4 regions of the Paenibacillus sp. 2KB_20 genome follow, and region 1 is predicted to be linked to each of the others. Evidence: predicted binding sites of a transcription regulator. Region 1 holds the regulator's gene; each other region holds the start of a gene.
The links. Region 1 encodes Rex, which represses fermentation and respiration genes when NADH is low (regulators of the CRP and FNR family bind a similar motif). Its sites were predicted from a motif close to TTGTGAAATATTTCACAA; they were not measured.

Region 1 (8,175 bases):
TGGCTGACATAGGCGTGAGATGTACCGTGCGCACCGTAACGACGTACTTTATATTTATTATAAAGTACTCTCGGAATAGCGTACAGGTATGATTTCTCCGGCATCGTCTGATGGAACGCCGTATCAAATACAACGACCTGCGGAACGCCCGGCATATTGGTTTCTGCTGCCTTAATCCCCATCATCGATGCGGGATTGTGCAGCGGAGCCAAATCGAACAAGCGACGGATTTCCGCTTTGGCATCACTGTCAACGAGCGCGGATTCTTTAAAAGATTCCCCGCCGTGCACTACGCGGTGTCCAACGGCCTGAATGCTTTCGATAGAATCGATCACACCGTGCTCCTCGTTTGTAAGCATGCCCAGCACTTTGCGGATCGCCGTGGTATGCTCCAGAATTTCGCTGACTTCCGTAACATCCTGTTTTCCCGTCGGCTTATGCGTCAGAATCGAGGAATCCATACCGATCCGCTCAACCAAGCCTTTTGCCAATACGGATTCATCCGTCATGTTGTACAGTTGATACTTCAGTGAAGAACTACCTGCATTAATTACGAGAATATTCATACCCGGTCACCATCCTTATCGTACTTGAAAAAGCCTTCTCCGGTTTTGACGCCCAGTTGCCCTGCGCGGACCAGTTTCTTCAAGACAATCGATGGACGGTATTTCAGTTCGCCGTACTCGCGGAACATGCGTTCCAGCGCAGCGAGGATGGAATCCAAGCCGAAACGGTCGGCCATCTCAAGCGGTCCATGCTGGAAGTTATATCCGATTCTCATCGCGTCATCGATATCTTCCGCCGAAGCCACGCCTTCCTGCAGCAGATGCATCGCTTCGTTGATCATGAGGGTAATCATGCGGGTTGTAACGAAACCTGGAGACTCATACACCATGATGCCTTTTTTATCCGAAACTTCTTCAACAAAGCGTTTTGTTTCTGTAAACGTATGTTCCGAAGTTTTCAGGCCGCGGATGATTTCAACAAGGTCTACCTTGGAAACAGGATGAATGAAGTGCATGCCAATAACACGCTCAGGATATTTGGTAGAGCTGGCGAGCTCCGTCAAACTAAGCGTGGATGTATTACTTGCTAATATCACATGGCTCGGACATACTTGATCGAGCTGTGTAAATACTTCTTTCTTCGCTTCCAAGTCCTCTATAATGGTCTCAATCACCATATCGCAGGTGCTAAGCTCGGCAAAATGAGTTACTTTTTGAATCCGGTTCAGTATAAGTTTCTTCTCTGCTTGCGTAATTCCCCACTTCTCCAGTTGTTTATCTAGACTGGTCTCAATCATTCGGTATGAATAGTCCAGTTTCTCTGGAGTTTTCTCTACGAGCAGTACGTCAAGACCTTTTGCAGCCAGCATCTCCGCAATGCCCTGCCCCATGGTCCCGCCGCCTACAACGCCGATTTTTTTGAAGTACATGGTTTCTACTCCACCCTTTCCATTATCTCTATACTTTATTGTACCCCTATTTGTCGAAAAATACAGTTTAGAGCACAAAGTATAATCATATCTTAGCACGACAAAAAAGTAAAAAAAAATGACCAGCATAACAATTTATGCTGGTAAAAGCGCGTTTTCACGAAATTGACAACGAAATTGTTCCCCAGAGAGGATTTCTTCCTTTAAAAGGATATCAAGAGAATTGTCGAATATTGGCCGTTTTTGTCCTAAGAGATTCTTAGTGCGGTTCATTAACTCTTCCAAAATCACATTATTCTCTTTCATTAACTCTTCAGTTGTTACCATATTCATGTTAACAATGCCCAGCGACGTCAAACCCGACTTCATCATCGTCTCCACGATGTTCAGCGATTGCTCAAAGTCATTGCTTGAACCTGTGCTTCGACCCCCGTAAAAGATCTCTTCGGCGGCCGCACCGCCAAGCGCGATCATAATTTGCTCTTCCAGGAAGGATTTTGTGTACAGATATTGTTCCTCCTGCGGGTTATGACGAACATAACCAAGTGCCTTACCACGCGGGCTGAGGGCAACTTGTTTCACACTGCCGGGACGCACAAGCTCTGCCATGATAGCATGTCCCAATTCATGGATGGCAACGCGCTTCTTCTCTTCCAAATTCGATTCGCGATCAGAACGCTCACCCATCATGACCTTGTCAATCGCCATGGCTAAATGACGCTGATGGATAAACTGCTCATTCTCACGCATCGTATAAATGGCCGCTTCATTCATGACGCTCTCAAGCTGTGCACCCGAGAAGCCGTAAGCTTCCTCGGCGATTTTCTCCAAGTCAACATCTTCATGCAGCGGCTTATTACCCGCATGCAGATTCAAGATATGAGTGCGTCCCTTCTTATCCGGAAGATCTACTTGAATATGACGGTCGAATCGGCCTGGACGCAGCAGTGCGCTATCCAGCATTTCTTTACGGTTTGTTGCTGCGATAACCAGAATGCGAGGAGTATCCTGTGAATAGATGCCATCCATCTCGGTTAGTAGCTGATTCAGTGTCTGGTCGTACTCGCGCTGCTGGCCGCCTTCGCGTTTACCGCCAATGACATCGATCTCATCGATGAAAATGATGGCGTTTTGTTTGTTTTCTTTTGTCGCACGATTCCGGGCATCCTTAAACAAATCCCGGATGCGCCCCGCACCAACACCGACGTACATCTCAACAAATTCACTGCCGGATGCAGCAACAAAGATCGAATCCGTATAATGGGCAGCGGCTTTCGCCATCAACGTCTTCCCTGTTCCCGGAGGCCCGGTTAGGAGAATGCCCTTCAATGGACGAATGCCGAATTTCTTAATGTCTTCATGACGAATCAGAAAATCCAATGCTTCTCGCAGTTCTTGTTTAGCATTATCCTGCCCGCCGATTTCTTCGAACGTCAGCTTGGCAGGTCCGCTCTTTTTCCGCTTGCGCTCATTCCCTGCGCCTACAGCAATACCGCCTTTCATTTTAGCGATAAACAACAAGCCGCCTACAAGTCCTGCAGCGATGAGCAAGGGCACGATGTTCACACCGACAAATACAAGGAATACCAGTAATACGGGAATAAAGCCTAACATGATTTCTTTAGCTAATTTAGGCATGATTCCACACCTCCATGCTGCCAGGCTGACGCGGCAAGATTATAAATTTACCAGACTTGCCGTCTGACAAGCTGACATAGACATTGGTGTCATCGATGGTTGCTTTTGCTTTCAAATTCGGAGACTGGGCAGCAAGCTGCTCGAGCGATGATTGAATATCAGTATACTGCTTATTATCCATTGCTTCGGCGACTGAGAGCATGGCCTTCTCCCACCATTGATCCAGTGCTTCCGAGGAATGGTCCTCCACCTGGATTTTCAATTCCCGCTTGCCAATCACAGACTTGCCTTCCTTCTTAATATGCTGAACCAAACCTTGTAAATTTGTATCTGGAGCCAAATCGAGATTCAAAGTAACGGTATTCTGTTTAATATCTATATGAGAATCCTTCACGCCGTCATATTGCGACACAACATTTGCCAGCGGATTTTGCAAAGCCATCTGCCGATACAGAAACCATCCGCCAAAGAGAACCGATGCTGAGATCACGACAGTCAGCATGATAGGTACAATGCGTAGTTTCATGAAGTTCCTCCTTCATTTCCTATATGAAATTTTGTCTATCATTTTGTGACACAATAGTACATATAACAACGATATATTTCGATGCATGTAATTTATATGCTCGTTTTGTACAAGTACGAGTATATCACATCTTATATACTTTTTCATGCATGTCTGTGAAAATATTTAGAACAGTTTTTCCATATTCTTTCTGAATGCGCTTACATGTTGGAGAAAAAGAGAGGCACCCTATGAATTTTAAAGGGCGCCTCGCTTACTGCATTTTTATTGATTTGGAAGAATAATGTCATTCCCGATGGTGTTACCATCTTGAAAACGATAAAACCGATAGCCGCGCTGACCGTTGTGTTCATACTGCAGCTGCCATGCATACTCGCCCTCATACATTCCAGGCAGCAACCGCTTAATTTCAACGCCAGGCAATTCGTTATAGATCTGATCCCGCATCTGGGCTTCTGACATTCCCGTTTTCAATAAAACGGACTGGACAGCGTCAGCACCTTCAACAGGTACGTTGTCATCCGTAAATTTCACCCATACCATACGATCTTGATTGTCTTGATCCTTCCCGCTTACCACCCAATAGTTATTATCCTCGCCCCACACCGATTTATAGGTCTTCCCGGACGTAACCAATTGGCCATGCTGCTTCGCGGCAACAATTGCCATTCTTTCTTCATTCCAAGTATCTTTCATAACATATGAATAATAGAGCTGTAAACCAAGCAGCAACAGCAGCACGATGGACACACTCAGCAAAATCCACTTCGTTTTTTTCTTCAAATCCGTCTTCCTCGCTCCCCTTGATTATTCCCTAGAGGGTTGTAAGACGCTCAAAGGCACGCTGCGCTTCCCGGCGGATACGTTCCTCATCAAGAGTAAGACTCGCGCCATTCTTCACGACCTGCTTGCCGTCAACCCATACATGCTCTACATCCTTCGCACTGGCTGAGTAGATAGCGTGTGAAATATAATCGGTCCGTGGAAGGAAGTGCGCTTGATCCGTGTTCAGTGCGATCATATCTGCTTTCATTCCTACCGCAAGTGTGCCGATATCCTCAAGGAACGCCGATCGGGCTCCATACTCTGTTCCCATCCGAAGCGCTTCGGATGCTGGAATGGCTGTTGGGTCCCCACTTACACCTTTATGGATCAGTGCAGCCAGTCGCATCTCTTCAAACATATCCAGATTATTATTGCTCGCAGGTCCATCGGTACCCAATGACACAGTGACCCCAGCTTTCAGCAGTGCAGGCACGCGTGCAATGCCGCTGGCAAGCTTCAAATTGCTTCCTGGATTATGCGACACCATAACTTGATGCTTGGCCAGGATTTCGATTTCTTCATCGGTCAGATGGACGGCATGCGCAAGCAGCGTTGGCCGGGAGAACATGCCAAGCTTCTCCAAATGGGCAACAGGGCGAAGTCCGTAGTCTTTTACATTCTGAGCTACTTCCGTTTCCGTTTCGGACATATGCGTATGCAAAGGCAGATTCAAATCATGCGATGCCTGAACGAATTTTTCGATGAAATCCGGCGGGCACGTATAAGGTGCATGCGGCGATATCATCGTCGTAATTCTCCCGTCAGCCTTGCCATGCCAGTCTTTTGCGAATGCCACCGCCTCATCCAGCTTCTGCTGCTGTACCTCAGGCGGACATAATCCGATGACGCCGCGCATTAGGACGCCGCGCATTCCTGAGTCCTGCACAACCTTGGCAACCTGATCCATATGATCATACATATCCACAAATGTCGTGGTTCCGCCTTTGATCATCTCCAGCACGGAGAGTGCGGTTCCCCAGTATACATCGTCGGCCGTGAATTTGGCTTCCATAGGCCACATTTTTTCCTGAAGCCATACCTGCAGTGCCAGATCGTCGCCATAACCGCGGAGCAGGGACATCGCCGCATGTCCGTGCGTGTTCACTAACCCCGGTAGGAAAAACAGATGAGTTCCGTCGATAACTTCTGTTCCCTCTTGGACGGTTGGCTCTTCTTCACCCAGATAGGTTATCCGGTCATTCTCCACAACCATATATCCGCGTAGCACGGTTCTTCCTTCCTCTAATACCGCAAACGTTCCGTTCTTAACCATCCACTTCGTTATCGTCATGTCCTGCATCCTCCTTGCCGTTATCCAAATAATAGGCCAAACTCTGCAAATCTGTAGTAAAATCAGCCGTATGAATCCTGATATGGGATGGGGCTTTCAGGATGGTTGGCGCAAAATTCAGGATAGCCTCGATGCCTGCGGCGATAAGCTGATTGGCTACATTCTGCGCTTCAAAATCCGGAACGGTGATTATCCCGATACGAATGCCGTACTCATGAACCGTCTTCTCCAGTTCCTCCATCGGCTGTACAACCAAATTGTTAATTTTCATACCAACTTTGGGAGAATACGAATCGAAAACCGCCACAATCTTCATATTGTCCTTCAGAAATGCATTGTAATTCGATAATGCATGTCCAAGATTACCGGCCCCAATCAATGCGACATTGATCTTCTGGTCCAGCTTTAGAATCTGGCGAATTTTCTCGATCAGATAAGATACGTCATATCCGATCCCTTTCCGTCCAAAATCACCGAAATACGCTAGGTCCTTACGAATTTGAGCAGGATTGAGGTCCAGTTTTTGTCCCAGTTCCTGGGAGGAAACCGTGGAGACCTCCCTTTTCTGAAGCTCATTCAAATAGCGCAAGTATACAGGTAATCTGCGGACCACGGCTTCCGAAATTTTTTCCGATTTCATTCATGCTCCCCCTAATAATAGGTTAATAACTACATTTTTTTGTGACAGATCATTTCGTTCATTGTTTCACTTTTATTCAGCTTGGTTCTCTATGCCTGCCTCTTCCTGCAGCCATTCCGTAATTCGGGGAACGATCCCCTCTGTCGGCATGTGCTCCATCTTCGGCCCCGGCAAAGAATATAAGAAATATTTCCCGTAATAGGATTCAATGACCCGGGTATCGTAGACAATGACAATCCCCTTATCTTGCGCGGTCCGCACCAGTCGGCCAAATCCCTGTTTGAAGCGAATGACCGCTTGCGGAACCGAAAGTTTCATGAACGGGTTCTTCTTCTGCTGCTGCAGCAATTCGCTCTTGGCTTCGACCAAGGGATGATTCGGCGGCTGGAACGGCAGCCGGACGATCGCAAGGCAAGTGAGCGCCTCCCCGGGTATGTCTACCCCTTCCCAGAAGGAGCTCGTACCCAGCAGGACCGAAGCACTGCTATCCTGGAATCTCCGGATTAACTTGGTACGGCTGGTTCCGTCCATCCCTTGTCCCAGTACCGTAATATCGCTGGATGCCAGCGCCTCCTTCAACGGCTCGTGAACCTGACGCAGCATGCGGTACGAAGTGAACAGCACAAGCATGCGGCCATGCGTAGCGATTGCCGTATCGGCCAATGATTGCACAAGTGTATTCACAAAGAGTGCATCCCCGACCGAGCCCTTCACGCTCGGAAAATCGCGCGGCACGACAAGGAGGGCCTGCTCCCTGTAATTAAACGGGGACGGCAGCAGAACCGTGTTCAGGTTGCCGCTATCTGCCGCTTCCTGAAGACCCAAGTTCTCGATCATGAACTGAAACGATTTATCCACCGACAAGGTCGCCGATGTCAGGATCACGCTTTGTTTCTTGTCAAAAAACAATTCCTTCAAGTGGGTGCTAACATCTACAGGCACTGCATAAAGCTGCAGCGATTTGCCGCGGAAATTCCCGTTAGCCTCCATCCAGTATACCGTGCCTTCATCATTCAGAGCCATGAAAGACCTCAGGTCCTCGCGGTGTGCGGCCAGGTCCTTAAACAGACCCGATAGGTCTGTTAACAAACTGTCCGCGCTGTAGTCGTCCAGATCTTCCTTCATCTCGGCGATCAGCTTGTCACCCTTGCGAACGACATCGCCCAGCGTCACATGAATTTGATGCTCGAGCTCGGCCAGCGAATCCCAATCCTTCGGCTTCTTCAGAGGCGATAAGCGAAGCGAGAATTGACCGGCATCCCCCGGAGTCGCGTCTCCGCGTTCCGGAAGCAGTCCGAACAATTGATCGCTGAGCCGGTCCCAATTCTCTTTTGCGGTGATCAGATCCGGATAAATCCGGTCTATGATGGAGGACCACTCGACAGCCTTCTCATGCGATGATGCTTGCAGCAGCTGGCGAAGAGCCGGAAGCTGACCGCTGCGGCTGTCTTTGTACATACGAGTCAACGTATGGACCACCGAAAAATATTTCATCTGCAAGCCAAGGTGCTTGCCAGCGACATCCTCCAGATGATGCGCTTCATCAATGACGAGACGTTCATAACTCGGAAGCAGCTGATGATTCGCTTTTACGTCAGTGAACAGCTTCGAATGGTTCGTAATGACAACATCCGCGATGCCCGCTTCATGTTTGGCCCTGTGATAGTAGCATTTGCGGAACCATGGGCATGCACGGCCAAGGCAGGAATCCGAATCACTGGAGATCGTCTCCCAGAAATCCCCTCCGCGACCGCCAAAGTTCAGTTCTTCATCATCCCCGTTCTCCGTCTGGGTCAGCCAGACCAGCATCTGCGCCGCGG
Region 2 (8,175 bases), on a different contig from region 1:
TTGTCGTTCTACAATCGATGTTTGAATTTTAATGGTGATTGGATTTTCGTTGGAGTTGCCAACGCGCTTCATCAGCAAATCAACGGCCGATCGGGCAAGTTTCTCGGTATCTTGTCGAACCGTCGTAAGCGGGGTCGGAATATATGCCGCTAACTGAATATCGGAGAACCCGACGATGGACAGCTTTTCAGGAACCGGAATCCCCATTTGCAGTGCGGTGTGAATGGTCGAGATGGCGACATGGTCATCCCCGCACATGATGGCCGTCATCCGGGGGTTGTCCTGAATAAACCGCTCCTGTTCCGGATCGCACTCATTAATGCGGCTGGTATCGCAAGCGACGCTTCGAAAATGAATGTTCTGGATCTTCACCGGAATTTTATGGTCGAGCAGCGCTTGGATATAGCCTTGATACCGTTCCTTCCGGCTTGTGATATTGTCGATCGGGTTCGAAGTGTATCCGACTTCCCGGTGCCCCTTCTCGATCAAATACTTCGTCATTTGATAAGAGCCCATATAGTGGTCGTGATACACGCAATCGATCTCCACTTCATGGAAAATACGATCGATGATCACCAGCGGCAGTTTGCGCAACTTTAGTCGCAGCACCTGATCGCTGCAGGTCTTCCGCCCCTGAGGAAACAGAATGATACCGGTGATCCCTCCTTCGGCCAGCCTTTCCAGACAAAGATCCTCATCGTCGCAGTCCTTCGTCATTTTTAAAATGAGGTCGCACCCGTGCTTTCGCACTTCAGCCTCGGCGGCGGCGATGATTCTGGAAGTGTAATCGGATAGATGGGGCATAATGAGTGCGATCTGTCCGAACGGCCTGTCCACACTCGGCGCCGCCTCGATGACCTGGGGAGAAGTTCCTCCCTCGGCCATCAATCCTTCTATCGGCTGGGCAAGGAAGGTCCCTCTTCGGGGCAGGCGGTACACCAGTCCCTGCTCTGCCAGCTTTTGAAGCGCCAGCTTGCTCGTCATTCGACTCACGCCGAACAGCTTGGCAAGCTCTCCTTCGGATGGAACAGGATCATGCGGCCGCAGCCTACGGCTCTGAATAATCTCGATTACCTGATCAGCCACCCGGTGATATAATTGATTCTGTTTAATCAAACGTACATCTTTCATCAAATTATCCCTCTAATCGTTGAGTCGACTCGTAATCCGCAAGGGATCTGATTTAAACTTAATGAATGTCACTGACATATTCAATGATATATTTGTAAAAGTCTTGTAAATTCTATGTTAAATCACAATGCCGCGGTCCTGAATCAAAAATTATATATCAGTGATATATTAATTCGCTTCATATGTTTGCTTTCAAGGTACCCTACACCATGCAAGCTATTGCCATTTCCCCGATCAACGAAAAAAAAACCTGCCGGTTAGGTAGGTTTTTTAGAGCTTGATTCAATCGATCGAGCCTATGAAATACGCTACGAATCGAAAAATTGGTCTAAAGTCACTTTTCTACAAAATAATCGCCGTCAAAAGAAAAAAGCCGCAAAAGATATGCGGCCATCCATGTCTATATGTACGTAAGCATCGTGATTTTCTATTGCTTGTTTTCTTTTGCATGTAGGCTTTCTTCAGCAACCTGCGCTAGCTCCTCAGCTTTGATACTAATCTCATGGATCGTTGTAGAGAATTCCTGAATCGCCCTTGACTGGGTATCGGTTAGGGTGTGGATATCCGAAAAAGCATGATTCAATCGCTGCAAAAATTCCTGAATATTCTTCGTGATACCATTAATCTGGTCCACATTCTCTTTGGAGCTTGTCGCCAGCTTCCGAATCTCATCGGCAACAACCGAGAAGCCCCTTCCGACTTCCCCCGCTCTCGCCGCTTCGATAGAAGCATTAAGGCCTAACATGTTGCTCTGATCCGAAATCTCCTTAACAACGCTGGAAATCTTCCCAATCTGCTGCGCACTGGAGCTGACGTCCGTCATTTGGTTCGTTACGTCGGTCACACGTTCGGTAAGATGAGCAATCGATTGACTGATATCTCCAATGGATGCGGTGGTCTGTTCGACAATTGCCGAAAAACTCTCGGCCATCTCAAACAGCGCATTCGCTTTTTCGAGACTTGTCCCCATGCCTACGCCGCCGATAACCCTGCCCTGTTCGTCGTGCAGTGGGATCGCGCGTGCAGCCAGCGGAAATCCAAACAGCTCTTTCGGAACGACAGCCGATAAAGCTGTATTATTCCGAATCGCATTGGTGACAATATCGCCCTCAACAAGCGGGTCCCCCGGGCTCACATTCAGCGAGAAGGTTTTGCCCGGAATATTAATGATAAGTTTCTCCGTATCATAAATGCCAATCGTGATATCATCATTCGTTAGACTTTTCAGTAATGGAGCTACCTTTACAAAGGCACTAATCAGCTCATGCTGTGTTTGCTCTTCAGTCACATTATTCATGCCTATCTCCCCCAACCCTTAATACGGGAATTTCCTTTGCCCGTAATGAACCGATATCCACTTCATGGTCGTAAATTCATCCAGGCTCCATTGCCCATTCAGACGCCCCAACCCCGACTGCTTCTCTCCGCCAAATGCTACAATGGGTTCGTCGTTAATTGTTACATCATTCACATGGATCATGCCTGTATGGACCTTCTTCGCCATTTCTACACCACGTTCAAGATTGGAGGTGTGAATAGCCCCGCTAAGGCCAAAACGTGTATCATTTGCAATGGCAATGCCTTCCTCTTCCGTTTCGAATGGGATGATGCACACAACCGGGCCGAACAACTCCTCTTGTGCTACCTCCATATCCGGTTTGACATTGACAAGGACGGTAGGCTCCACCATTCTACCGGTGATATTCCCTCGCACCAATGGAACTGCACCTTGCTCAATGCCCTTCTCAATCAGCTTCTGCAGTGTCTCTGCCTGCCGATGGTTGATGACGGGTCCGATAATGGTCTGCGGATCGCTCGGATCACCTGTTGTCAGGGTAGAAACCTTCTCTTTGTATTTATCTACAAACTCCTGATAGATCGACTTCTGTACAAGAATCCGGTTGGCCGACATACAGATCTGGCCTTGATGTGTGAATCTGCTGAATGTCGCCGCTTGTACCGCGTAATCGATATCAGCATCTTCCAGGATAATGAACGCGCTGTTCCCACCGAGCTCAAGCAGCGGCTTCTTGAAGTGCTTGACGGCCAGTTGACCAATATGGCTTCCGACCTTAGTCGAACCTGTGAAAGAAATGATTCTCGGAATCGGATGCTCAACGAACGCATCGCCAATTTCCTTAATATCTGTCACCACAACATTTAACAAACCCTTCGGTACGCCCGCTTCTTCGAAAATCTTCCCGATCAGGGTTCCGCCCGTAATCGGCGAATCCTCATGTGGCTTCAGCACGACGCCATTGCCAGCACCCAATGCTGGGGCGACAGACTTCATGGACAAGAAGAAAGGAAAGTTAAATGGACTGATAACCCCAACCACGCCAGCCGGGATCCGATACAGGCGGTTCTCCTTGCCATCCTCTGTGGAAGGTAAAATCTTTCCCTCCATTCTAAGGGGGAACGTAGCCGCTTCCTTAATCATATTCTTCACAAGACCGATCTCGAACGCCGCCTTCAGACGCGTTCCGCCCAGCTCTTGAACAATAATGGATGAAATGTCTTCCTCATGCGATTCAATATATTTAACGGCATTTTCAAGAATGTCTCGTTTCTGGTAAGCATTAACCTTGTCCCATTGCAGCTTAGCTTGATAGGCAGCCTGATATGCGTCATCAATGTCTGCAACGCTTGCGATTTGAAAAGCAGTAATGACCTCATCATTGTATGGATTGATGTCAGGCAGCGTTTTACCGCTCTTACCGTCTCGCCATTCCCCGCCTATGAATTGTTTTCCTAGTTTTGAGTATTCCATATGAACCCTCCTGTGTCGAATAATTCCAACTGATCAATATAATTATCGACTAAATACAGGTAATTGTTAAGTGAATTTTCTTTGACCACTTCTCTCTCCTAGGGCAAGGGAGTCTATACGTTAAATAAATGCAGAATAATAACGGGGGTGTCTCAATAATGCTGCTAGAAGACGCTCCATGTACGAATCGTTCCTACCATCGCTGTTGCCCCCACATTTCTTGGAATGGTTCTGAGCAAGGACGAAATGTGGAGGCAAAGGCGAGCGCTGACGCTTGTCCGGAATCGATTCGTCCTCCGGTTTCTTACGGAAGCGGATCTATCGAAGCGAAAGCTGCGAAGGTTGTCCGCTCAAAAAAACATGTACGAAAGCCGAGGGAGACCGTGAGCCTGGAGGTCTCCCTCGGCTTTCGCTTGCCCATAATTTGCTCAAGAAGGCGGCCAATGATCAAAACAGAAGCCATAGCGGTGTGGGAATAACATCCTGAGCACCGCCATGGCTTTATTTGACACACTTTCTGTTTCTGAGAGCCGTACGTCAAGCAACTAAATCTACTTTTGGGACGCCACGTTATTTTGTATTTAATATTCATCCAGCATACGTTAATTCACTTTCACACGGTCATCAAGGTTATACCGCTTGACGAATCCGTTCGAACAAGATGTTGTTTTCCAGATGGATATGCTCGAAGGTGTCCTTTTCAAGCATCGCCAACCGTTGATAGACCAACCGATACGTACCGCAGGCATCCGACGGAAGTTCGAAATCAGCGGTTACTTCCCGGAGCTCCTGAAGCAGTTTGCCTGCTTGAGCATGTTCATGTTCCAGTTCAGACACATGCGGCTTAAGCTCCGCTGCAGCCTGGTGGTTAGGCTCTGCAACAAATTTCAAAATGAGCGGAAATACATGCTCGTCTTCATCCTTCGTATGATCCAGCAGTTCTTTTTTCAGATCGGAGAAAAGCTCCTGCACCCGAAGAAGTTCGGGATGATGCTCCCCATGAACGCGGGCTAATTTCGTCACATACGGCGTTAAAGCAGGTAATTCATCCCGCAAGAAGGCATGATGTTTCTGCTGGATGTATTCAATCAGTTCGGATTCCTTCAGTGAAGCCGGACGGCTTTCTTGATAATCTGCAAACTTGCTCTCCACGGACCGAACCTGCTCTAAAACGGCGGCGGGTTCCAAATTGCGCTGTTTAGCCGCCTCTTCTAAAGGCACCTGCCCTCCACAACAAAAATCAATGCGAAGTGATCGGAATAAATCCGCGGTTTGCGGAATGGATGTAACGATATCGGATACCTGACTCTGAAGCGTGAATGAACTCATGTTCAAACCTCCTTAGACTAAATGCGTCTTTGTGAACTATTTCACTCTTACAACCCAAGTATATGAAACTCCTATCTTCGTATATGTGATTGCAGTCATACCAAAATCTAACACTATGTGAACGATCAGGATCGGAGAACTACGGGAGCCAAGACAACATCTTTTTAGACTTCTTCTTTCTAGCGAGGGGTATTCGGAAAGGAAAATCTCCGTTCTGACCGACAACCTGCTAAGGGGGAAATCCGTCGTAGCCATTGAAGGGCTGGACGAGGCGATTAACTACATTGGGACGTTCTGGAGCAATTCCTCGAAGAAAGGTCAGGAGAGATTTCTGCCTTATATCAAAATCATGAAGGGGGAAAACGTGGAAATCAGCGGAATGGCTTTTTTTAAAGGAGCCAAAATGGTAGGTGTGACAAAACCAATTGAAATTGCCGGATACCTGGTCATCAAGGGAATCAGTCCGGCAGGATACCGGGGAATTATCCATATTGGGGACGATTCCCAGGTCGTAACAATCCATGCGACGAACCGGGAATCGGAAATTAAAGTTGATATCAAGAACGGTATGCCCCATTTTACGATCACGGCGACAACGGAGATTAATATCGAAGAAAAAAACTCTGATACCATCCCGGTAGATAACTCGAAAATTCTGGAGGAAATTGCTCGCGAGAATGAACGTTCCATTACAGAATTATTAATCGGATTAATCCAAAAGACGCAAAAAAAAGAATCCGATATATTCGGATTCGGCGAATTGGTAAGAGCCAAAGAACCATCGTATTGGAAAAGCCATGTTAAATCTGCAGAGCAATGGGGTGAAATCTATAAAAGCGTAACCTTTGATTATCGTGTGACGTCCAAAGTTCGAAGAATCGGGATGAAGGCAGAATGATGGTGCCGGTCATGGTATTCACCTTCATTTCATCCAGGCTTCCGGGCCGACATCATGGACGGTAAGCGGAGGATTGGATCGCTGCTTGCCTGGCGCATATTCGTCTGCACCCACGTCAGGTATATAGCGGATCTGGCCATCCATGTCGTCCGCTGCAACGAATGGAGTCAGGGCAGCGTCTACGGCTGGACTATAGACGGATAATCGAATGAGACCGTCCTTACTGCGCACCAAATGAAGCTCTTGTTTGGTCATCCCTCTGTCCACGATGGGGTTGTTAGAAATCGGTGCATTCCCCGAGAGCATATTTCCCTTGTACTCAGCCCGTTCCTGTTCGGGTGCCTGTATCACCGCATCAGTTTCCTGAAATATCGTCCCTGCATGGCTAAATATCAGATTGTTATAAATCTTAGTCCCTACCGGCTGATAGGTTCTGCCGCCCAGATTGAAAGTTGTCGTTTGGTTGCCGACATTCACGATTGTATTGTTGTAAATCTGAACGTTATACTGCCGCCAATGTCCGCGCAAAAGTTCCGTTCTTTGTTCGGCCGGCAGATCGCCAAGCCTTGCCGTTTGCTCTTGGTTTCCACCCCAACGAACGATTGGATTCGTACTGCCTTCCGGTCCGCCATCATGTGTTCCGCCATCAAGACGAATCACTTTGTCCGTAAGACCTTCCATGTAATTGTTATAGATTTTGTGATCGTTGCCGTATATCCGGAACCCGCTGCTGCCTGGTGTCACTCCATCGCCAATCAGATGGTTGCCGTAGAAGCTGTTGCGGTTTCCATGTCGCGACACAATACCGCCGTATGAATCACGAATCGTGTTGTACCGTATGATATTGTCACTGCTCTTCACCGATATCACTTCATCTTCACCGTTAAACCCGTCAAACAAATTGTACTGAACCGTAATATAACCGGAAGAGAGCGAGGTACTGGAAAGTCCAAGCCTGATGGCTTCCAACCCGTTGGTTACCCGGGGACCAATCCCGTGAAAATAATTATACTCAATGACGTCGTATTGCGATATATGCTGTCCACTATGCCCTTCACCATCATAAATCAGGACTGCGCCAAAGCCCTTCTTCGGACCAATATCATTATAAGCGATCCGGTTATGGCTGCTCGTTCCTTCGACTCGAATATAATGTCTGTGAGTGCCATTATCCGTAATGAGCTTTGGATCTTCAAATGGCGTTAACCCCTTATAAACTTCTCCGTTAGGGTCATACCGATCCTCACTGTACCGGCAGCTGTTCTCCAAATTAAGGAGACACCATACATATCGGTTTTGAGCTTTAAATCGGTAGGGCTGACCTGTTTCATCCAAAGCAAAGGTGTTGCCCAAAATAGAGATTCGGCTGGAGCTTTCCAGCTGAATCCCTGGATGAACCCCGGTAAGCGCCCGATGCGCCAATCCACGGTCATTCAAGGTCTCCGTTCCATTCTCATCGCCGATCCCGTTCCGGAACGTGAGTCCGCTGACTTCCACATAACTTGAATTTTCAATGTGTATATAACTATTCCCACTAATGATTGCCTTGCCGGGCTTCCCGGTAATCCGAATCGGATAGGCCGCGGAGCCGTGTTTATCCTTCACAACAAACGGACCGTTCTGCTCATAGTTCCCATCCTTCAGTTCAATCAGCGTACCGGCCACAGCCTGATCCAGTGCCTGCTGCAATTGTTCCGCCGTGCTGACCGAGATGCGCCTCATCTCCGGAAGCTTCACATCTTCCTCCTTCTCTTCGCCAGCGTTTGGAGGAACTGGTGGTTGTGGTTCTTCCGGTGATTCACCCGGCACTTTCCCTGCGTAAATCTCTACTTCCATGATACTGTTCCAGTTTCCCGAGCTTCCGCTGGCGTTATTGCCATATCCGATCAACCGCAAATACCTGGCTTTCACCGGATTCTGCAATACATATGTTTGCATGATACTATCTTCCGGTTTCAGCTGCCGGCTGAACTGTTGTTCAAAAACAACGGTGCCGGATTTGAAATCTTCAATATTCGAAGCTAATATTTCAAAGCTGGACTGACGC
Region 3 (8,175 bases), on a different contig from region 1:
AAAAAAGGACGCAGTTTTCTCAATACATCGTCTACCTCTTCGAACAATTCCTCAGAATCTCTCATTTTATGACTCCTTTCATAGAGGCTGTGCTATCAGCTTCACTGTTCGCATTTCCTTAATCACTGGCCTTTCTCTCGATCATTCTTTCCTCTAGTTCATCAATCATGTCTTGATAAATCGCTTGATAAAACTTAATTCTTCACTAGTGTAACGTTCTAGAAATCGGAAGTACCGATCTTGCTCCTGCTTATGCAACTTTCCGCGCAGTACATATAATTCCTGCGCTTTTGCCGTTAATCTGAAATGGATTTCCTTCTTGTTATCGTTAAGACGGATACGCTCAATAAAACCATCTTCCAATAATGTGGTCGTTATCTTTGTTATGCTTGCTTTCGTTAATCCATTTTTTCGGCAAGTGCTGTATTGTTGATGGGCTCATTATAGCCAATACAGTCAACGTGTACAGCTGTAAGATCAGCAGAATATTCGGAAATCCCCTGCTCTTTGACGCTTGCAGCTAGAATCAAGAAGAATTGCAGCGATGTTACTTGGCGATTTTTGCGAAATATTCTAATGTTCTAACCAGTTGCGCGGTGTAAGACATTTCATTATCGTACCAGGCTACAGTTTTCACTAGTTGCTGGTCGCCAACTGTTAGAACTTTTGTTTGAGTGGCATCAAAAAGAGACCCGAATGTCATTCCTCTAACATCGGAAGATACGATCTCGTCCTCCGTGTATCCGTACGTTTCTGGATCTGATGCTTCTCTCATAGCGGCGTTAACTTCCTCAACCGTTACCTTAGTGTTCAAAACGGCTACGAGTTCTGTTACGGAGCCTGTTGGCACAGGTACACGCTGAGATGCACCATCAAGTTTGCCCTTCAGTTCAGGAAGAACGAGGCCAATGGCTTTAGCAGCACCGGTGGAGTAAGGAACAATGTTCTCTGCTGCAGCCCGTGCTGCGCGGAAGTTTCCTTTTGAATCTGGCGCATCAAGGGTATTCTGGTTGCCTGTATAGGCGTGAACGGTTGTCATCAACCCGGATTGAATTCCAAATTTATCGTTCAGAGCTTTAGCCATAGGGGCCAGGCAGATGGTTGTGCAGGAAGCGCCGGAAATGACGGTTTCCGTTCCGTCCAGTGTGTCATGGTTCACGTTGTATACGATCGTTTTCATGTCGCCTGTAGCAGGGGCGGAAATGACGACTTTCTTCGCTCCGCCTTTCAGGTGAAGCTCGGCCTTTTCTTTCGTGGTGAAGAAGCCTGTACATTCGAGAACAATATCAACGCCAAGCTCTCCCCAAGGAAGCTCTTCAGGATTCCGCTTAGCCAAAACCTTAACCTCTTTGCCGTTTACTTTGAAGGTTCCGTCATGGACTTCAATGTCACCGTGAAAAGTGCCTTGCGTCGTATCATATTTGAGCAGATGAGCTAACATTTTAGCGTTCGTAAGGTCGTTAATCGCTACAACCTCGACGCCTTCCACATCTTGAATTCGGCGAAAAGCGATTCGTCCGATTCGTCCAAAACCGTTTATACCTACTTTTACAGTCATTGAAAAATCCCCCTATAAGTTTTATTTATTCCAACAAGCGAATGCCTGTGATGAAATAAAAATGGCCCAGCGCTATTTCATTCTAGAATGGCTTGTTGTATAATGCGAAAAGAGACCGATCGGTATCTTTATATTAGCATGATATTAGTGAATTGCAAGGCCGAATTGAATAATTCGTTTAAAACAAATGAAATAAAATAAGATTCATACGGAGGAGCTCATGAAAAAAGGGGACAGAACACGGGAACATATCATTATGAAATCGGCTGAAATTTTTAACCAGAGAGGATATGCCGGTACATCGCTAAACGATATTATTGCCGACACCGGAATTAAGAAAGGGGGCATCTATCGACATTTTGCCAGTAAAGACGAGATCGCGCTTGAAGCCTACAATTATGCTGCCAGTATGGTCGCCAGAAAATTTTCCGAGGCGGTCGATCAAGAGCAGTCTGCGTCAGGAAGGTTGGTTGCTTTTTTTCGTGTCTATGAGGATGTCGTCAACGATCCACCATTTATTGGCGGATGTCCCATGCAGAATACAGCTGTAGAAAGTGACGATACTCATTTGGAGCTTTGTGGTCGAGCAAGGCAAGGGTTGCATACCTTCTTGGATATGATGAAAAGTATTATTCGTGACGGCATTCAAGCTGGGGAGTTTAGGGAGGATCTGGATGTGGATGCGCTAGCATCATTTGCATTTTCCTTGTTGGAGGGAGGGATTTTGCTCAGCAAGTTGGATGGGGATAACAAGCACATGCTAATGAATAAAAAAATCTTCTCATCCTATTTGCAGCAATGCTGCTTAAAGACCTGTTAATCTGGTGTCCTGGCACATCGGAATGGAGCTGGGCATCATCGATGACAACTCAAGTTCAGAATTTTGAATTTCGATGGATCGTTTCTTTTAAGTATAAGCTGTCTTAAGCAATAGCCCGAACGGGTGGTTTTTATATTTTTCACGGAGTTGTAAGAAAGAATTGATCTTTACTTGAACGTTTAGAGGAGAAGGCGTGACCACGATTGCAAGGCTAAACGTCGAATATATAATAAATTTTAAATATCAGGTTTTGTAATATTTCAACTGCATTTCTCACAAATTTGGGGAAATGCCAACTTACTATGTGAAAAAGTTCTCTTTTTATTCACGAAGGAGCAGAGCATATGTTAGCCCCCGAAGGTCGTAAAGTTTTACGTCTAAACCTGATGTTTTAATTTTTCATTTTGTAGACAGGAACAGCGTTGGAGGGAGGAAGTAAATATGGGAATCGATACGGTACTATGGAGTAAACTGGTGACTGGAATGACACTAGGATTCCACGCTATTTTCGCGACACTTGGCGTGGGTATCCCATTAATGATTTCACTCGCCGAGTTTATCGGTATTCGTAAGAAAGATCTTCACTATATTCTAATGGCAAAGAGGTGGTCACGAGGGTTCGTTATCTCTGTTGCAGTAGGCGTAGTCACAGGAACAGCAATTTCGTTACAACTCTCCTTGGTATGGCCCAATTTCATGAAACTTGCGGGAAATGTTATTGCGCTCCCATTGTTTATGGAAGTGTTCGCCTTCTTTTTTGAAGCCATTTTCCTAGGGATTTACCTGTACACGTGGGAACGGTTTAAAAACCCGATGATGCATTGGTTACTAACGATTCCTATTGTCGTCGGTGCAGGGATGTCAGCAGTATTTATCACGACAGTAAACGGATTTATGAATCAACCAGGGGGATTTACGTTTGAAGGAGGACTATTCACAGCCGTTGACCCCGTTCATGCAATGCTGAGTACAGCAACATTCTCCAAGGTGTTTCATGTATTAAGTTCGGCCTATCTAACAGGAGCTGCTCTGCTGGCAGGTGTTGCAGCATTTGCAATACTTCGAAAAGGGGTTTCAGCATACCACAAAAAAGCATTAAAGCTGATGATGGCTGTCGTTTTGGTGTTCAGTTTAGTAAACACCTTAGCCGGAGACGTATCAGCTAAGTTTTTGGCCGAACATCAACCTGAAAAACTCGCAGCAGCCGAATGGCATTTTGAAACTGAAAGCGGCGCAGATTTGATATTTTTAGGGTGGCTTAATGTTGAGCATGAAATTATAGGAGCACTCCACCTTCCCAAATTTCTAAGTTTCTTGGCTTTTGGAGATTTCAATGCAGAAGTAACGGGTCTTAATGAGTTTCCTATCGACGAACAACCATCACTCGTGGTTCATTATTTTTTCGATTTAATGGCAATCATTGGATTTTTATTATTAGGCATTTCCTTTCTGTATTTCTTATTTGTACTTTGGAAAAAGCGTAATGAACTCAACAAGTGGATGCTGCGAATGATTGCATTAGGAGCACCGCTTGCTTTTTTAGGAGTTGAACTGGGGTGGTTTTACGCAGAACTCGGCAGGCAACCTTGGATTATCCGAGGATATATGCGTGTAGAGGAAGCGGCTACGACATCCCCAAGCGTCAGGATCCTTTTTTTCTTTTTCCTTCTACTATACATTGTATTGGGAACCGTTAGTGTTCTTGTGCTTCGTCGCATGTTCAATAATAATCCGGCGGAAGTTGAGATGGAGACGTGGACGCAGCATGCAAGCGACAAATCAACATTGAAGGGTGAGCACACATGATGAATTACGAATTGATTGGAATTTCAGTGCTCTGGTTGTTTTTGTACGGATATATCATCATCGCTTCCATTGATTTTGGCGCAGGTTTCTTTGCGTTTTATGCTCGTTTAACCAAACAGGACCATGTAATCAATAAACTGATTTCTCGTTACTTATCGCCAGTTTGGGAAATCACGAATGTATTTTTCGTTTTTTTCTACATTGGCATGATCGGCTTTTTCCCGGAAACCTCCTATTATTATGGATCAGCCATGCTTGTCCCAGGAAGTCTTGCGGTCATTTTGCTCGCTATACGCGGTTCATTCTATGCATTTGAAAATTATGGCTCCAAAAATAATATTATTTATCTATTTCTGTATGGAGCAACCGGAGTGCTTATTCCTGCTTCATTGTCAGTGGCACTGACATTATCCGAAGGCGGATTTATCTTGAAACAAGGAGAGACGGCCTCGTTGGATTACTGGGCACTCTTGAGCAGTCCACTGTCTTGGAGCATCGTTGGCCTGGCCATTGTATCTGTTTTATTCATTAGCGCTGCTTTTCTGGCTTTTTACGCTTCGCGTGCTGAAGATCATGCTGCATTGAAATTGATGCGAACCTATGCGCTTTTTTGGAGCACGCCTACAATTGTTATCGCACTGACAGCATTTATTTTTTTGGGTCAACACAATGAGCGGCATTTCCAAAATATGATGGATTTATGGTGGCTACTCGCGCTCTCAGTTGCATTTTTCATGATTGCAATGTGGTTATTATACCGAGGAGGTCGTTACGGGATGGCGTTTATATGCATCATGCTGCAATTCTTCAGTGCTTTTTTTGCTTACGGCATTGGACAATATCCTTACATTCTTGATCCATACATCACCATTCAAAATAGTGTCACCTCTTCGTCTATGGGATTCGCACTGGTTGTGGCGTTTATCGGTGGTATGTGTCTCTTAGTTCCTTCATTGATCTTGGTCTTCAGACTTTTTCTGTTTGATGCGGATTATGTGAAAGGAAACAAATAGAATAGTACATTGTTTTCTTAAGGGAATATTTCCCTCAAGGCCACTTTCCGGAAGGAGGAGAGTTTTTACGTGAAGAGAAAAAAAACCCTCATTGCTCAACACATGTCTGCACAACGAAAATATCTTGTTCTTCTTGGCATCATATCCTTTGCACTTGGTACAGCCATTGTTGGTCAGGCTACATTGCTTGCAGAAGCCGTCCAGCGTATCTTCGTGGAAAAAGCCTCCTTCTCATCCGTGGCTATGATCCTTGGCATGCTTTTGGCGATTATGGCTTTACGTACATTGTTATCATTTGTTAATGGAAGAATTGGTCTCCATATGGCTGCCACTGCAAAGACCAACATGCGAGAATCTGTTTTGCAAAACTTGACCCGTGTTTCCATGGGTTTAAGTCTTCAGGGACAGACAGGAGAGAGGGTCAGCGTAGCATTGGATGCAGTAGATGAGGCGGATAGTTATTTCAGTCAGTACATCCCTAAAATGGTGGAAGCAATGATAATTCCCATTTTGGTCCTGATCGTTACATTTACTCAACATGCCAATTCAGGTTTGATCATGATGACTACGGCTCCGTTTATTCCGATATTCATGATCTTGGTGGGGCTAAAGACGAAAAATAAATCGGAAGAAAAATATGCGCAGCTGGCCAACTTTTCCGGTACGTTTTTGGATTCCCTTCAAGGGTTGGTTACATTGAAAATATTCGGGCGAACTCAGCGTCAGCAAAAGGAGATAGAGCGCAGTAGTCTCAACTATCGTGACACAACCATGGATATTTTGAAAATCGCATTCATGAATACGTTCATGTTGGAATCCATTGTGATGCTTAGTATCGGTGTTGTTGCCCTTGAGTTGGCCATTCAGTTGGTTGTATACAAATCAATGACGTTTCACACCGCTTTTCTCGTTCTGTTACTCGTTCCAGAATTTTATAATCTCTTAAAAAATACAGGCACCGCTTTCCATAGCGGGCGAACAAGCATGGGAGCGATCCGTAAGATTGAGAGTATGCTTGAGAAGAATATGGTGGAAGCGTATGTAAGCGATGGAATCAATCGGATGCCAAATTTTCAAATGTCACATGCAAATCCACTTCCAGTACCCCCTTCGATAGAACTGAAAAATGTACGATTTAAGTATGCTCCTGATTCATTTGAATTCCACTCGGGAAGTGTGTTTCTTAAACCGGGGGACAACATTGCCATTGTAGGTAAGAGTGGAGCCGGTAAAACGACACTGCTTCATCTTATTGCCGGTTTGCTAAAACCGGATTCGGGGATCATTCTGGTTAATGGAAACCCACTCTCTCAAGATAATGAAGAAGTATGGTTTAAACATGTTAGCTACATCACACAGCACCCTTACATTTTTGCAGGCACATTCGAAGAAAATATTGCGATCGGTGCAGGTAGGGACGTTTCTAGGGCAGAAATCGAGAAAGCGGCAGAGGAAGCCGGACTTACAGCGGTTGCAGCACAACTGGATAAGGGGTTTGATACATTCGTTGGCGAGGGCGGACGTGGACTATCTGGTGGTGAAAAGCAACGTCTGGCCTTGGCACGCGCATTTTTGAAGCGACCTGCCATCATATTGTTCGATGAGCCTACAGTAGGGCTCGATTTGCACACCGAAAGCATACTACAACGTTCCATTTCCACATTGTCGAAAACGTCTACCATGATTACTGTGGCACATCGTTTATATACGATTCAACATGCCACCAGCATTTTGTTTGTAGACCATGGATCGATCGTGGATTCAGGGTGTCACGAGGAACTTCTGAAACGCTTGCCCCAATATGCTGAAATGGTCGCTGTTCAACAAAAAGGAGGATTAGCATGAGTGAGCTGGCTATGTTTTCAAAAGCGATGTTTCAAGAGCGGAAGGATATTATCTTTTCGATAATAGGAGGGTTTATTGCTGGAATAGCCGGTGTAGCTCTCTTTTCCGCAAGTGGGTATCTGATTTCTCAAACGGTATTTGCGCCACCGCTCTATACATTGATTATCCTTACATCTCTTGTGAAATTTCTTGGTTTTCTCCGGTCGGTGAGCCGTTATGCAGAACGATTGTATACCCACCGGGCGACGTTCTCCATCCTCAGCCGCTTGCGAACTTCCTTTTTTGCTAAGCTCATCCCTTTGACACCTGGAATACTGAATAAAAATAGAAGTGGGGACTTACTTGCACGGATAGTTGGAGATGTAGAAAGTTTACAAAACTACTTTCTGCGCGTTGCATATCCGCCGCTTATTGTAATTATGGTGTTTTTGGCAACAGTGCTTTTTACAGCTTCCTATTCCTTCTGGATTGCTGGTTTGATGGTATTGGGAATGTTGATGACTTCACTGGTCGTGCCTGGAATCGTTCTGTTGGGACAACGAAAAATACATGAGCGTGTCCGCGAGCAGCGATCGAAACTGTCCACGGAAATCACTGAAACACTGTATGGATTTCGTGATTTAAAGATTTATGGGCAGTTGGCACAGCGTGAGGAGCAACTTCAGCGCTATTCAGCTTCATTGGCAGCTGAACAGCAACGAGCTGCTGTCCAATTGTTACTGGGACAATCCATGCATGTTTTTGTTACATTTTTTATTGCTTGGGGTGTGCTGACGCTCAGTGCCTATTTGATTATGGACGGAAGACTTGCTGGCGTATTTCTTGCCATGCTGGTTATGGCCACGCAAACCGTTTTCGAAGAGGCAGCTGCTTTGGCCGTATTACCTGCATATAAGCAAGATAGCGAACATGCAGCCAATCGGCTGACGGAAACAATACCATCTCAAGCTACAACATTGCGATTAAGTAAGTCTGAGTCTTTGCCAACCGATTTACCTGTATCAATTGAAATAAGCAACGCTACTTTTCAATATGAGGGGGAGTGGAGGCCAGCACTAATGAATTTCTCACTACATCTTGCTGCAGGTTCTAAAACAGCGATTGTTGGGCCGAGCGGGTCAGGAAAATCTACG
Region 4 (8,175 bases), on a different contig from region 1:
CCCGAAGGTGCCAGCACGCCCTGGATCAGCTGCAGCAGGGTGGATTTACCGGCACCGGAACGCCCTATAATGGCTACCTTGGCCCCAGGAGGAATATCCAGGGATACATCCGTTAATGTAGACCCTTCCCTATTCGCACCGGATCGTTCCAGCCCGGATTCGCCGCCTGCTGCCTGATCATAACGGAAGCTGACGCCATCCGCCTTCACATGGACACCGCTGCTTATGATGGATTGGATCTCTCCCTTATTCAGCTGTTGCTCCCGGTTCTGCTCCCCTTCAGATGTTTCTGCGCTTTCTATCGCCTGAAGTCTCGCGACCGATTGGCCGTACTGCGGAATCCGCTCCACGGCTTCGGATACCGGCAGGAATGCGTCCATTAACGGGAATACAACCAGAACCAAAGCCGCGATCAGCGTAACATCGATCGAGCCGTCCGCATACTGTCGTCCTGACCAATACACCATTGATACCACCGTCACGGCAACCACGCATTGACCGATAAAAGCCCGAAGACGCGACCAGCGCTTAAGGGAGCGGTCGGTCCGGTCGACCTCGGCTTCATCCGCCTCATAACCGGTCAGGAACTCCGTCTGCCGGCCGCTGACATACCATTCATGAATACCCAGTACCGCGTCGGTTAGCTTCTGGTAGAGGTTGCTGCGGGCCTGCTTCATCTCCCGGTTCTTCCGTTTGGTGAGCAGCAGGGAAACCAGCGGCAGCACCAGAATCAGCACCGCTACATATAACGCGAGCAGAAGGGCAAATGCCGGGTCAAACAGGCCGACAGCCAGAATAACCCCCGCGTATAACACAAGCGCTACAATCGATGGAAAAACCGTTCGAATATAGACGTCCTGCAAATACTCGATATCATCAGAGAGCACGCCCAGCAGATCCCCGGTGCGGTACCGGGAGGACAAACGAAGGGCTTGCGGTTCCAGAATGCGGTACAGCCGCAGACGCATCTGGGACAGGATGCGAAGAATCGTGTCATGTCCCACCAGGCGCTCCACGTAATGGATGACCGCGCGTCCGATGCCGAAGGTCCGAACCCCTACGGTCGGCACGTATACCATCAGGATGTTTTCCGGTCGCAGGGCGGACTTGGAGATCAAATACCCGGATGTGAACATCAGCATCCCGGCGAACAGGATCGTGAGCACGCCAAGCATCACAATCAGCAAAAAGCGCCAGAAGTTTGCCGTTACGTAAGGCCGAAACCACGATTCCTGCTTCATTGTACTCCCTCCATCTGCGATGTAATTAATCCATAATAGACACCTTGCCGAGCGATAAGCTCCTCATGGGTTCCCGTCTCCACCACCCGCCCCTGATGCAGAACGAGGATGTAATCCATATCCTGCATCCAGTGCAGCCTGTGCGTCGCGAGGAATACCCACTTATCTTGAAAAAGAGACAGCATCGTCTCCTTCAACTCGTATTCCGTCTCGATATCCAAATGGGCCGTCGGCTCATCCAGCAGCAGAACCTGTCGGCCGCCGAGCAGCGCTCTGGCTAAGGCTACACGCTGGGCCTGGCCACCGCTTAAAGTGCGTCCGCCGCCGCCGATCATCTCCGCAAGTCCGCCCGGCAAGCTCTTCACCAGATCCGATAGACCCGCAGCTTCGACCGCGGCTTCTACTTGCGCTGTTGATGCCTCCGGTGCATAGAAGCGCACATTATCCGCCAAGGTAGCACCGAATAAATACGGCTGCTGCGGCATATAGGTGACCTCGGTCCGCCATGCCTGCCGGTTCCTGTCCCCCAGCTTCACGCCGTTCAGCTCCATCACGCCGGACGTTGGTGCCAAGAATCCCCCTAATAGCTCGATGAGCGTAGATTTGCCGGCCCCGCTCTCCCCGACGATGCCGATCTTGCGCTGACCCGGTATCCGGAAGCTGACATTCTCCAAGGAAGCCGGCCCCAACTCTTCGTGCCTGAGGCCGATACCGGACAGCTCCAGGACGCTGTGATTATCCCACTGGAATTGCGGCTGCGGCGAATTGGGCTCAGACAAATTATCTTTAATTTTAAATGTTATATCGCAAGAACGCCCTTTCCGGGCCTCCTGAATCATGGATTGCATCGCTTCCCCTGCCTGCTTACCGTCCAGCGTGGCATGAAAGTCCGCCCCGACCATGCGCACCGGCAGGAAATACTCCGGTGCCAGGATCAGGATAAGCAGCGCGGGCAGCAGCTCCAGGCTGCCGTTAATGAGGCGTAAGCCTAAGTTTACCGCAACAGATGCCACGGACAGCATCGTAAAGAAATCCAGCGCGAAGGACGACAGAAACGCCACGCGCAGCGTCCGCATAGTAGCTGCTCGATATCCCTCGCTGACTTGCTGTATGCTCTCGCTGTGCTTGCGGCTCTGTCCCAGAAACTTCAGGGTAGTCAGACCTCTCAGCGAATCTACAAAATGATTAGACAGCATCCGGTAAGAATCCAGCTGCCGCTCGGTCTGCTTTCTCGCGGCAAGCCCCACGAGGATGAGAAATACGATCAGGATCGGCATGGTCACCAGCAGAATAATGCCCGAAATCCGGTCCGTCATGAACACGTACAGCCATACCAGAGCCGGGGTAATGCTCGCCCCCATCATGCGCGGTATGGTCAGCTCCGCATATTTGCGGAACTTGCCGATGCCCTCCAGCACAAGCGTAACCACATTGCCTGTTCCTTCCGACCGGACAAAGGACGGCCCCTTCCGAAACAGCTCATCCAGCAGCTGCTTCCTCAGGCTCGTGCCCGTCTCCTCGGCAAAGCGCTGTGCGATTCCTTGCTGCACGGCTGAGATGCCGTGGCGTGCCAGAAATGCAAGCAGGAACAAGGCAATGGTCTCCCCCTGCTCCTGCAGCGTTGATCCGGCAAACAAGGCGGATATGGCTTCCGCCAGCCACTTGGCTTGCAGGAGGATGGCCATGCTCTGTGCCAGGGTACATACGGCGACAAGGAAGAATACCGTCTTGGCGCCTTTGTATCCTAGCAGATCTTTTCCCATCAGTACTCCAGATGCTCCTTCTCATGTACCCGTTTGTGGAAAACGAAGTAACTCCAAATTTGATAGCCCAATACGAATGGCAGCAGCGTTACCGCCACAATCGTCATAATCTTGAGAGAATACGGTCCGGAGGCCGCATTATAAATAGTCAGGTCAAATGCCGAATTGATGGAACTGACCATCACGCGCGGGAACAAGCCCACGAACACGGACGTTACCAGCAGAGCGATAACCGCCCCGGTCATCCCGAAAGCCCAGCCGTCCCGCTTGATGTTCATGAAATATCCGCCCAGTAAGAATGCGAGCAGAGCCAGCACCAGCAGCACGGTTAACACCACGCCACGCTTCTCGAAGACATCGGTCATGAAATACGTCATCACCCCGAATGCCACGAACAGGGCTGCTACGGGAAGCAGGAGTCTCCGGGCCATACGGCGGGCCCGTTCCTGAAGATCCCCCATCGTGCGCAGTGTTGTGAACATTAAGCCATGCAGCAGGCAGAGCATCACCATCGTCAGCCCGCCAACCACAGTATAGCCATTCACAACATCAAACAATCCGGCATGCAGCTGCATCTCTTCGTTAATCGGGAGCCCCTGGATCAGGCAGGCAAAAACAACGCCAAGCAGGAATGGCGGAAGCACGCTGCCGGTGAAGATTGCACCGTCCCACACCCGTTTCCAGCGAACATCGCCCACCTTGCCGCGGAATTCAAAGGCCACCCCGCGTCCGATCAAGGCCAGCAGAAGAAAGACAAGCGGAATGTAGAAGCCGCTGAACAGCGTAGCATACCAGTTCGGGAAGGCGGCGAACATCGCGCCGCCCGCCGTCAGCAACCAGACCTCGTTGGCATCCCAGAACGGGCCGATCGAGTTGATCAGCACCCGGCGCTGGGTATCATTTTTGGCCAGCAGCTGCGTGGACATCCCGACCCCGAAGTCGAAGCCCTCCAAGAAGAAGAACCCGATAAACAATACGGCAACGAGCACAAACCACAGTTCGTTAAGAGACAGCATTGTAGCCCTCCTTATTAAACGGATCGCTTGCGTGGTGGTCATCTTCCTCCGCCGCATACGGTCCTTTCTTAATGACTTTAATAAATAGATACGCCATGACGGCTGCCAGCACCGCATAAATGGCGGTAAACATAATCAGCGAGAACAGAATCGAGCCTGCGCTGACGTTCGGTGAAACACTGTTCTCCGTGGTGATCAGTCCGAATACCGTCCACGGCTGCCGCCCGATCTCCGTCATAATCCACCCCGACGTGTTTGCAATGAACGGAAGTGAAATACCGAACAGCATCAGTCTGAAGAACCATTTACCGGCCTTCTCGACCTTTTTGCGCAGCATGAGCCATGCTCCGTACAACCCCAGCAGAATCATGATGCTGCCTGCGGCCACCATAATCCGGAAGCTCCAGAACGTAGTGCGCACAGGAGGGATATAATCTCCAGGTCCATACTGCTGTTCGTATTGCGCCTGCAGTTCCTTCATCCCGATGACTTCACCGGAAAACTTGCTATAGGACAAAAAGCTGAGCAAATACGGGATTTTAAACTCCATCGTGTTCTCCTGCTTATCCGGATCGATGGCTGCAATGACCGTCCAAGGCGCAGGATCGTCACTCGTTTCCCATAGGCTCTCCGCAGCAGCCATCTTCATCGGCTGCGTATCCACCAGATACTGTGCTTGCTGGTGACCGAACACCGCAACCAGAATGGAGGTGATGAGACCAATCACGATGGCGATATGGAATGATTTCTTAAAGAAATCCAAATCTTGCTTCTTCATTAGCTTGTAGGCACTCACACCCGCTACGAGGAACGCCCCGGTTGCCAGTGCCCCAAAGATTGTATGCGGGAACTCTACCAACAACTGACCGTTCGTAATCAGTGCGAAGAAATCATTCATCTCCGCTCGCCCGTTGTTCATCTCGAACCCAACGGGACGCTGCATGAACGAATTCGCTGCCAGAATCCAAAAGGCGGACATCAGGGTGCCAAAGGACACCAGCCAGATACTGAGCAGATGGACCTTCTTCGATAACCGATCCCAACCGAATATCCATAGTCCGATAAACGTCGACTCGAGGAAAAACGCCAGCAGTGCTTCGATGGCAAGTGGTGCGCCAAACACGTCCCCGACAAACCGCGAGTAATCCGACCAGTTCATGCCGAACTGGAATTCCTGCAGAATCCCTGTCACAACCCCGACCGCAAAGTTAATCAGGAACAGCTTTCCCCAGAACTTAGCCATTTTCTTGTAGACTTCCTGGCCTTTGACAACATACATCGTCTCCATGATGGCAATCAGAAACGCCAATCCGATGGACAACGGTACGAAAATAAAGTGAAAAATGGTTGTCGATGCGAATTGAATTCGCGCCAGCATAACCGGATCCATATTAAGATACCCCTTTCTTTAGCTCACGTGATCACTTCAAATTTGATTCTTTTTGTATTGTCGCAGACCACGCCCTAAAGGATTGTGATAAACATCACAATATCAGGGCTGAAACGGGGGCAAAAAGTTATAAATTTGTGACGAAAATCACTAAGTAGGCGGTGGAATATGTGAGGATTATCAATTGGAACATGGCTTGCGGCATCCACTCACAGGCCAAGCCCGGTATTTACGCACCAAAAAAGCAGGTTCGCCCTCAGGCCAACCTGCTTCGGTGTATCTGCAATCTTATTGAACCGCGCCAATCTCGGTCTCGATGAGCTTGAATTCCGTTACGTCTGCGATCCCGCGGTTGGTAATGCGGATTTCCGGAATCACCGGCAGCGCAATCAGCGAGAAGGTCATGAACGGCGCATGGATATAGCATCCAAGCTCCTTCCAAGCCTCCTCTAAGGCAGCGACTTCCTCCGCTACAATCTCGACCGGACGGTCCGCCAGCAAACCGGCAATCGGCATCGCCACTTTCGCCAGCACCTTGCCGTCCCGTACCACGATCATGCCGCCTCCGCATGCCGCCAGCTCATTCGCAGCGAGTGCCATATCCTCGGCATTCGTACCCATCACAAGCAGATTATGACTGTCGTGTGCTACCGTGGACGCAACCGCGCCGGACTTGAGTCCGAAGCCGCTGGCAAAACCGAGCGAAATTTGTCCCGTCGTGCCGTGGCGCTCAATGCACGCCAGTTGAACCACGTCCTGATCCAGATCTGGCTGGATTACCCCTTGCTGCACGGAGAGCACCGCCGTCATTTTGGCGGTACGGGCGCTGTTCTCGATGACGCGGACCACGTTCACTTCCGTACGTGCGGCATCGAATTTGCTGCGGAGCAGGAAGTCATCCGCGGTAAGCGAACGCTGCAGCCGGACCGAGTTAAACGCTTTTTCCGGATATTGATATACCGGGAATGCCTTCACGAGTCGACCGTTCTCTGCAACCACTTCGCCATCCGTGATCACGACGGAAGGTACCATGCTTTTCAGATCATCAATCAGCAAAATATCTGCCGTTTTGCCTGGCGAAATGCTGCCAAGCTCATTGTCCATGCCGAAATAACGAGCCACGTTGATCGTTCCCAGCTGGATCGCCGTAACCGGGTCCACGCCCTCTTCCATAGCGCGGCGGACTACATGGTTCATGTGTCCGAGTCTCAGCAGCGTCTGCGGATATACATCATCCGTAACCAGAGAAATATTGTCTGTTCGCACCTTATCTTCCGTTATAACCTTAACAACTTCCTTCACATCCTGCCAAGCTGAACCCTCACGGATCATCAGGTGCATACCGAGGCGAACCTTCTCCAAGGCCTGCTCTCTGGTTACCGTTTCATGGTCGGAGCTTACGCCGGTTGCCATATATGCCTGCAGCATCCGGACATCCTCTGCCGGAAAATGTCCTGTCACCGTCTTGCCCGCACGCAGCGTGGCTTCGATCTCCCCGCTCATGGTCGGATCGCCATACACGACGCCCGGGAAATTCATCACTTCGCCAAGCCCGGCAACACCGGGCCATGTCAGCCCTTCCTCAATGTCGGCTACGCCCAGCTGCGCCCCAGCATCCTCCAGATCAAAGGTCGACGGTACACACGAAGGAACGGTGGTGAACACCTTCATCGGCAGCTGCTGCCCTTCCTCATGCATCCAGCGCACACCTTCCATGCCGAATACGTTGGCAATCTCATGGGGATCCATATAAACCCCAGTCGTTCCACTAACGATAGCCGCCTTGGCAAACTCGGTCACGGTGAGCATCGTGCTCTCCACATGCATATGACCGTCGAGCAGGCCTGGCGAGATATAGCGGCCATTCGCTTCGATGACCCGAGTCCCTTCCCCGATCGTATGATCCGCGTTGCCGATATAAGCGATGCGTCCGGATGCCATGGCCACGTCCACCTGCTCCTGAAGCTCGCCTGTAAACACATTCACCAGTGTGCCGTTCTTGATGACCAGATCGGCAGGCTCCTGTCCTAAGGAAACCTTTCCCAGCTTCCGGCTAACCTCGTATCGTTTCTGTCTCTTGCTTGAACTCATGATGATTGCACGCTCCCCTTTTTTCTTTAGATATCAGAAAGTATACACTTCGAAGCTTTTAACTTCCTGATATCGCAATAAAAACTTCATCTAATTGCGGTCTATCATCTGTTAAAGTGCGTCGATAGACGTTTTTCTTATCATGAACGGTAAAAACACAAAATCGATCCGCTGTATAACACGCAAACACCCCGGGCAGCGTATCTGCCCGGGGTGCCTGTACTATATCCATAGAGGAAGAGAAATCCCGTGCATCAGCAATGTATGCTATCTAGTCTGCACACCACCTCATCCGTTAAAACCTGCCGGATTCCAATCAAGATGATCCTCCTGCCCGGCTTCAATCATTACGAAGCCGGGCTTTGGGTGGTGGGATTCTCAACCTTCATGTAGTCAAGTCATTTACGGTAACCTGGTAGAAACGCCTGGGCCCTATTCCCCGGCATATACATCAAGATTTGATTTTGATTAAACTTATTCTTCCATTCTCTTTTCGTTTCATTTGTTGTATGAATTATAATCCTCCTGCCCGAGAAGTCAAGCCATTGGAAGGAACTGTTTATCTTACGCCCTGCCAGCTCAAGCCAATTTCCGACCCATTCTCTGCACACGCTCAAGCCATTGCTTTCTTGCCACTTCAGGCATTTTGCGAAGCTGCGTAATGTTCGTGGCAC

Region 2: the regulator Rex is predicted to act here: its motif matches at 5,260-5,277, upstream of ric (iron-sulfur cluster repair di-iron protein).
Region 3: the regulator Rex is predicted to act here: its motif matches at 2,681-2,698, upstream of AB4124_RS18420 (cytochrome ubiquinol oxidase subunit I).
Region 4: the regulator Rex is predicted to act here: its motif matches at 5,493-5,510, upstream of AB4124_RS13300 (cytochrome ubiquinol oxidase subunit I).

The regions. Positions count from the first base shown of each region.
Region 1 is NZ_JBFRHH010000003.1:34,722-42,896, forward strand. Features, by position in the region: gene AB4124_RS09385 (acetate/propionate family kinase) at 1-566, opposite strand, end outside; gene AB4124_RS09390 (3-hydroxyacyl-CoA dehydrogenase family protein) at 563-1,435, opposite strand; gene AB4124_RS09395 (AAA family ATPase) at 1,571-3,073, opposite strand; gene AB4124_RS09400 (hypothetical protein) at 3,066-3,599, opposite strand; gene AB4124_RS09405 (cell wall elongation regulator TseB-like domain-containing protein) at 3,864-4,382, opposite strand; gene AB4124_RS09410 (amidohydrolase) at 4,414-5,715, opposite strand; gene AB4124_RS09415 (redox-sensing transcriptional repressor Rex) at 5,690-6,355, opposite strand; gene dinG (ATP-dependent DNA helicase DinG) at 6,428-8,175, opposite strand, start outside.
Region 2 is NZ_JBFRHH010000013.1:29,061-37,235, reverse strand. Features, by position in the region: gene AB4124_RS27185 (GntR family transcriptional regulator) at 1-1,131, opposite strand, end outside; gene AB4124_RS27180 (methyl-accepting chemotaxis protein) at 1,559-2,428, opposite strand; gene AB4124_RS27175 (aldehyde dehydrogenase family protein) at 2,447-3,901, opposite strand; partial or broken gene AB4124_RS27170 (transposase) at 4,197-4,388, shown strand; gene ric (iron-sulfur cluster repair di-iron protein) at 4,532-5,230, opposite strand; gene AB4124_RS27160 (Ger(x)C family spore germination C-terminal domain-containing protein) at 5,595-6,128, shown strand; gene AB4124_RS27155 (chondroitinase-B domain-containing protein) at 6,153-8,175, opposite strand, start outside.
Region 3 is NZ_JBFRHH010000006.1:367,576-375,750, forward strand. Features, by position in the region: gene AB4124_RS18400 (NifU family protein) at 1-65, opposite strand, end outside; gene AB4124_RS18405 (hypothetical protein) at 166-363, opposite strand; gene gap (type I glyceraldehyde-3-phosphate dehydrogenase) at 548-1,558, opposite strand; gene AB4124_RS18415 (TetR/AcrR family transcriptional regulator) at 1,779-2,378, shown strand; gene AB4124_RS18420 (cytochrome ubiquinol oxidase subunit I) at 2,820-4,184, shown strand; gene AB4124_RS18425 (cytochrome d ubiquinol oxidase subunit II) at 4,181-5,197, shown strand; gene cydD (thiol reductant ABC exporter subunit CydD) at 5,267-7,042, shown strand; gene cydC (thiol reductant ABC exporter subunit CydC) at 7,039-8,175, shown strand, end outside.
Region 4 is NZ_JBFRHH010000004.1:251,686-259,860, forward strand. Features, by position in the region: gene cydC (thiol reductant ABC exporter subunit CydC) at 1-1,241, opposite strand, end outside; gene cydD (thiol reductant ABC exporter subunit CydD) at 1,238-3,004, opposite strand; gene cydB (cytochrome d ubiquinol oxidase subunit II) at 3,004-4,020, opposite strand; gene AB4124_RS13300 (cytochrome ubiquinol oxidase subunit I) at 4,007-5,410, opposite strand; gene ade (adenine deaminase) at 5,699-7,501, opposite strand; purine riboswitch at 7,872-7,973, opposite strand; gene AB4124_RS13310 (NAD(P)H-dependent oxidoreductase) at 8,081-8,175, opposite strand, start outside.